One region of the Aerococcus sp. HMSC10H05 genome, then DNA from elsewhere that is predicted to be linked to it. Evidence: riboswitches for the same ligand, from Rfam matches in the RefSeq annotation. Region 1 holds a riboswitch; the other holds the start of a gene.

The links. Region 1 has a riboswitch for lysine ahead of HMPREF3116_RS02855 (YfcC family protein). Riboswitches for the same ligand answer to the same signal wherever they lie in the genome.
Region 2: it holds a riboswitch for lysine, as region 1 does, so the genes downstream of both, dapA (4-hydroxy-tetrahydrodipicolinate synthase) here and HMPREF3116_RS02855 (YfcC family protein) in region 1, are expected to answer to the same signal.

Annotation. Positions count from the first base shown of each region.
Region 1 is NZ_KV786966.1:1,170-4,762, forward strand. It holds gene HMPREF3116_RS02845 (nitroreductase family protein) at 111-707, shown strand; gene HMPREF3116_RS02850 (alpha/beta hydrolase) at 811-1,728, shown strand; lysine riboswitch at 1,945-2,095, shown strand; gene HMPREF3116_RS02855 (YfcC family protein) at 2,191-3,593, shown strand, end outside.
Region 2 is NZ_KV786964.1:4,037-7,629, reverse strand. It holds gene HMPREF3116_RS02595 (FUSC family protein) at 1-108, shown strand, start outside; gene alr (alanine racemase) at 227-1,390, shown strand; lysine riboswitch at 1,481-1,629, shown strand; gene dapA (4-hydroxy-tetrahydrodipicolinate synthase) at 1,797-2,687, shown strand; gene HMPREF3116_RS02580 (AraC family transcriptional regulator) at 2,814-3,593, shown strand, end outside.

The sequences.
Region 1 (3,593 bases):
TGTATATTATTGAACTTACTAATTGACTTTTAAAAAGTAAGCATGTAAACTAGAAATAGTTCTAATTGGAACTTATTATAAAAATGGATTTAGGAGGAGTAAAATGAAACATGTCAGATTTTAAAGACTTATTAACTAAACGTCGTTCTCAATACGCTATTGGAGCTAATACAGATGTAACTGCTGCAGATGTGACTGCTGCTTTGAATGAAGTAATTCCACAAGTTCCAAGTGCATTTAACTCACAAGCAACTCGTGTTGTAGTGGTTTCTGGTGAAAACAATGTTAAACTTTGGGAATTAGTTAAAAATGTTCAAAAAGATGTATTAGATGAAGCAACATTAAATTATATGACACCAATCATGGATGGTGCACGTGATGCTGTTGGTACAATTTTATTCTTTGAAGATCGTGACGCAGTCGAATCAGGTATCCCAGCTAATGAAGAACGTCGTTTAATTTATAAAAACCATGCATCTGCTAATGCACAATTAACCACTTGGTTAACATTAACTGAATTAGGTTTAGGTGCAAACTTACAACACTTCAACATTGGCTACGAACAAGGATTCGATCGTAGCATCCGTGAATTATTAGATCTTTCTGAATCTTGGGAATTGATTGCCCAAATGCCATTTGGTTCAATTGAAGCACCAGCTGCTGATAAAGAAACTATTGCTAGTTCAGAATTAGTGATTGAACGTTAATCATTGACATTTTATAGAAGCTTGCCAACTTGGCGGGCTTTTTCTTTTTTTAAGGTAAAAGTTCGATGTTATAATAGTCATAACATAAACTAGGAGGTCCAATATGCGGAGCGAAGTAATTAAATTATATGAAGACAGAGATGATGTCACTTTAACAACTTATTTATTAGACCCATTCACAACAAATAATGATAACAGAAAGAGACCAGCTATTATTATTTGTCCGGGTGGTTCTTATATGTATTGTTCTGACCGAGAGGCAGAACCTGGAGCTATGGCTTTTAACGCTATGGGATTTAATGCCTTTGTCTTACGCTATTCTGTTTACGGTCAAGGTAAGACGACTGATCAAATTTTAGCTGAAGAACATTTTCCAGTTAAAGAAGAAGTTCTATTCCCGCATGCCCTAAAAGAAACTGCCAAAGTATTTGAGTTAATTCATCAACATGCAACTGAGTGGCAAGTGAATACCGATCAAATTGGTTTAATCGGCTTTTCAGCGGGCGGACATAATACTGGGATGTATAGTAATGTATGGAATAAACCGGTAATTCAAGAAGCAACAAGTTTAACAGGGGACCAGTTGAAACCTGCATTTAATATTTCATCGTATGCACTCACAGATATTGCTTACTATTTTGGTAAAAATGTAGAAAATCCAGATCCAAATGTGCAAGCCTATGCGACTGCTATTTCTCTCGCGTGTTTTGGGAAACCACAACCAACCCTAGAAGAAGTTTCTCAATACTCCATACCAGCTACGGTTAATGCAGATACCCCACCAACTTTTATTTGGGCAACAAGAGAAGACCAAGTAGTGAATGTGCGCGACTCAATTTCCTTTGCTTTAGCTTTAGAAGAAAATGAAATACCATTTGAAATGCATATCTTTCAAAAAGGGCCACATGGTTTGTCTGTAGCTAACGAATCATCAGCTTTATATCCAAATCAAATAAATAAGACTGCAGCACAATGGCTACCATTAGCTGAAAATTGGTTGAAAGAAATTGTCTTACATTGAGTTTATGGATATAGTTATAAGCAAAAAAGTAAATAAGGAAAGTATTCAGTAATGGCAACCCATAAAACTGCGCAATTTAATATTATATATGCCTTATAGCGTTAATTTAATATATGAACTCTTATTATGAAGGCACAGTAGCCCGTAACATTGATTGTAAAATTTCTTGACATTGTTCCTATTATTTCCTAAGATTAGAATTACATGAAAAAATGCGAAATAGAGAGAGGCCGCTAATCACATCAGTATCCGTTTGGAGAAAGGGTTATTAGCCGAAACAGTATGACTTACTGTTGGGGGTGTATTAAAAAAATGCATCACTGCCAAAAAGGAATGCCCAATTCCTTCCAGGAGCGCTTTCTATTTTGTGGGCAAAAGTGATTTCTGTATTCAACCAATACCAAGACGAGCTTTTGCTTGCCTTGGTATTTTTTTATTCTAATTTTAAAAAGGAGCTTTGTTATGAAATCAAAATTATTTCCTAAAAAGTTACGAATGCCAAATGCACTAGTACTTTTATTTGCGATCATGGTCGTCATGATGGTATTAACGTGGATAATTCCTGCAGGTGAGTTTGAACGAACACTTGTTGATGACCGTACGGTATTGGTACCAGATTCATTTCATTTTATTGAATCAAGTCCACAAAATCCCTTCCAATTGGTTTTAGCACTACCACAAGCATTTATTGAGGTTGGTTCGATTGTATTCTTCCTATTCATTACTGGTGGTTCTTTTAAATTAATTAATGAAACAGGGATCCTTGAAGCTTTAATGGGACGTTTAGTTCGTGCTTTAAAGGGCCGCGAAGAAATTTTTATTCCCATTTTAGTCTTCGTTACTGGTTTAGGAGGGGCAACTCTAGGTTTATCTGAAGAAATTATTCTTTTTATTCCAATCGGTATTGCTTTAGCCCGTGCGCTTGGCTATGATGCTATGACAGGAATTGCTGTTTTAATACTTGGTGCTGCTGTCGGATTTAATGCTGGATTTATGAATCCTTTCTCTGTAGGGGTTGCCCAAGCTTTAGCTGAGTTACCTCTATTTTCCGGTGTTGGTTTACGTATTGTTTTATTTGTTGTTCTTTGGGCAGTGACAACGATTTTTATTATGCGATACGCAAAGAAAGTTAAAGCTGATCCAAGTAAAAGTGATGTTGCCGATTTAGAAGCTGCTGATAAAGCACAAGCTGACTATATAGATCTAAATGAACAGGAAATACCAGCATTTTCATCTCGTCACAAATGGATCACACTCGCTTTACTTTTAGGTTTTTCTATAATGATTTATGGTGTATTTCAAATTGGCTGGTTTATTGATGAATTAGGGGCGATGTTCTTTACAATGGCAGTGGTATCCGCATTAATTGGTGGATTACCAACTGGAAAAATAGCTGATACGTTCGTTGCAGGAGCTAGCGAGATGACATTCTCTGTCTTAGCCATTGTATTTGCTCGTGGCATTTTAGTCGTGATGGAAAATGGGATGATTTTAGACACGATTATTTTCTATCTCGTACAAGTAGTCAATATTTTCCCAGCTGTCTTGGGTTCTGTAGGAATGTACGTTATCCAAATTCTAATTAACTTCTTTATCCCATCAGGCTCAGGTCAAGCTGCTGCGACTATGCCAATAATGTTACCGATTGCTGACTCTTTAAATGTTACAAGACAGACAGCTGTACTTGCCTTTCAATTAGGGTCTGGTTTTATGGATGCCATTATTCCAACTTCAGGTGTCCTAATGGCCGAATTATCATTAGCTAAAATACCATATAACAAGTGGTTCAAATGGTTTATGCCGTTATTAGTAATTTACATTCTAATTGGTTTGGTATTCTTAATTGGTGCTCACTTTGTGGGTTA
Region 2 (3,593 bases), on a different contig from region 1:
GTAAGTATTGAGTACTTATTCCCAAGACATCGTGTTATACCCTGGGTCAAAGCTTACAACCGTCATGTACCAGAATTTCTACAAATTTCAATTACTGATAATACTTAAACAACATGCTTCATGGGCGTAATAGATAATAAGTGTTATAATAGCTATTGAGTGACATGTGTGTAGTATATGCCATTCAATAGCTATTTATCTATATGATTAAAGAGAGGTTTTAACTATGACCATTGGTTATCATCGCCCTAGCAAGGCTATCGTGTCCCTAGATGCGATTATCCATAATTATTTCGCCGTAAAAAAACATGTCGGTAATAAAGCTGTCATGGCAGTTATCAAAGCGAACGCCTATGGTTTAGGCGCTGTAGAAATTGCAGACGCTTTGCAAGCTCGTGGTGTAGACGGATTTGCTGTTGCTTTAGCAGATGAAGCTATCGCGTTACGAGATGCTGGTATGATTGCACCTATCATGGTTCTCGGTCTAACTGACCCGGATGACGCTTGGTTATTAGCCAACTTAGAAATTGGCGTAACCGTATCTAGTTTAGACTATCTTAAATACGCGAAGAAACATGACGAGGATTTCTCACGTCTTCATAAATTAAATGTTCATTTAAAAATAGACTCTGGTATGGGCAGAATTGGTGTTCGTACCGTTAAAGAAGCACAAAAAATCATTAATTATATTGCCAAACATCCTAAAAAATTTAAATTAGCTTCGATTTTTACCCACTATGCGACGGCGGATTCCTTTACTGACCATAGTAAGGATAAAGTTTCAGCACAATCAGACTTTTTCGATGATATCCTTAGTCAATTAGATTACTCAGCTTTAGGCTATACCCCGCTCTTCCATCAGTCAAATTCTGCCTTGAGCGTATGGCATCCGGAGAAAGCGCTGGATGCTGTTCGACTTGGCATTGGCTTATATGGATCGAAGCCTAGTATGGAAGATGTAGCATCGCCAGTTGACTTCCAACAAGCATTAACTTTAGAAACAGAAATCATCTATGTTAAAAAAATGCATGCTGGTGATACCATTTCCTACGGTGCCGAATATACAGCCAGTGAAGATGAATGGGTCGCTACGCTACCAATTGGCTATGCAGATGGCTGGCAAAGAAGTTATTTAGGTTTGAACGCAATCGTTGATGGTGAGTTGTGTCCAAGCGTCGGGCGAATTTGCATGGATCAAATGATCATCCGTTTACCACATGAAATGCCTGTTGGCACAAAAGTTACTTTAATTGGTACAAATGGTGGTCAAACGATTGATGTGATTGATGTTGCGCATCACGCCGGTACCATTGCTCACGAGGTATTAACGAATTTAAGTCCGCGTTTACCAAGAGAATATACTTTAACAAAAAAGAAGAAAATGAAATAATTTTTTTAAATCTAATAGTTTTTTCATTTATCACTTGCCTTTAACTCATTATCATGTTAGTTTTAAACTAATGATTATACGAATAGAAAGTATAGATATAGAGGTTGCGCAGCCAATCAGTAACGAAGTGTGAAAGGTGGTTGTGCCGAAATGCAGTTTTCTGTGTTGGGGATAATACTGAATAGGGTTATTCCTGTCAAACCTTAATGCCCATTAAGGTGCGGAGCGCTTGTCTAATACTAGGGATTAAAACTGTTAGGGTTGTAGGACTTTATCGGTATTTTTTGACACGATTTCCTAGGTAGACAAAGAGAGTGGCTCTTGTCTGCCTTTTTTATGCTTTAACTATACAATCGTTTATTCATTCAGTCTTTTACATAGTATGCACAAATATAGGAGGATGCTCATGTCAATTTTTAAAGGTTCTGCGGTAGCAATTGTTACCCCTTACGATAATTCATTAGAACAAAATATCAATTATGACGTATTTACCGATTTAATCGAATTTCAAATTGAAAATGGTACCGACGCAATTGTTGTTGCTGGAACAACTGGTGAGGCTTCTACCCAAACCGATGCAGAACAAGTTGAACTAGTGAAGTTTTGTGTTGAACAAGTAAATGGTCGTGTACCTGTAATCGCTGGTGCTGGGTCTAATGATACTGCTCACGGCATTCAATTAACCAAAGACTGTGTAGCTGCTGGTGCCGATGCCATTTTATCAGTAACACCCTATTATTTAAAGACGAGTCAAGCTGGTTTATTAGCCCACTATGGTGCTATTGCAGATGCCATTAAGACTACACCGATTATTTTATACGATGTACCTGGTCGTACTGGCATGTCAATTGCGCCTAAAACATTGGCTGAATTAAAGAATATTGATAATATTGTAGCCCTTAAAGATGCCACTGGTGATTTAGCAAATGCTGTGGATACACGCTTTCTTGTAGGGCCTGATTTTGATGTCTATTCTGGAAATGATGACACTGTAATTCCTTTGATGAGTTTAGGTGGACAAGGTGTGATCTCTGTATTGGCCAACATCGCGCCTAAACAAGTCCACGAAATGACCCACTATGCTCTTAATGGTGATTATCAAAAAGCTGCTGAATTGCAGACGACATTTAAACCATTAATTGATATTTTATTCAGCGAACCAAATCCAATTCCTATCAAAAAAGCGTTATCTATGCTTGGTTTTGATACTGGTTCAGTTCGTTTACCATTAGTTCCCGCGCAAGAAGAAACCGTAGCTTGCCTTGAAGCTGAAATGACACGGTTAAATTTGATTTAGGCTTTCCATTTAAAAGCTAAACTGTGGTATATTAAATGGGTGTGTATTGTATTAATGCACACCCTTTCTTATTTTCTCAGCTTATCAGTAATAGCTAGATTGAATATATAATAGGAGTTTTGATTTATGCCAACTGGAACATTGCCATTTAGAATCAAACTAAAAAAAGTTGATCAAGAAATGGTTGACATTTATAATCGCTCTTCTTTCCATAGAAATGAACTTTTAATTTCCTTAAAACCCTTCACTATTGAGTTAGCAGACAAGAAAATTGACGTCTCTGTACGCCAAATTATTGTGCTTCCGGAACCCATTATGCGACGGTTGATCTTACCGGATAAAAATGGGGGGCACCAAGAAGAGACCACTAAACCCTCTGAGGAAAAAGTGTACGCTTACCTTTTATCTCTAAGTGAGCCTTACATAGATGCCATTGCGAATGACTTTGTAGAGACGCCCGAAGTAAAGCAAATATTTGATGAACCACATGTTTTCAGCTTTTCATTTGTCACTTGGCAACATCTACTACAAACTTTGATTCAATTGCAATTGGAATTAAAACGGCCCGAAGACGCTATTCAAAAGAAAATGGTTTTCAGCATTGTGTCGACCATTTTCCTTGAACTTTATAGACTGTCATCTGCCTCTAAACAGAATCGTTTAGAGATGTCAGAGAGAGAAATTCTAGCTTATGAAATTAAACATTTTATTGTAGATTCCTATCGAAAAGATTTAACCCTACAAGATATTGCAGATAAGTTCGATATTTCCACTTCAACTGTTAACCGGGTATTCCAACCCTATTTCCATTCAACTATTTATCAATTTATATTGGATTTAAGATTGGGCTATGCTTACTCCCTTATTGAAAGTGGTTTATCTATCACTGAATCCTGGCAAAAAGCT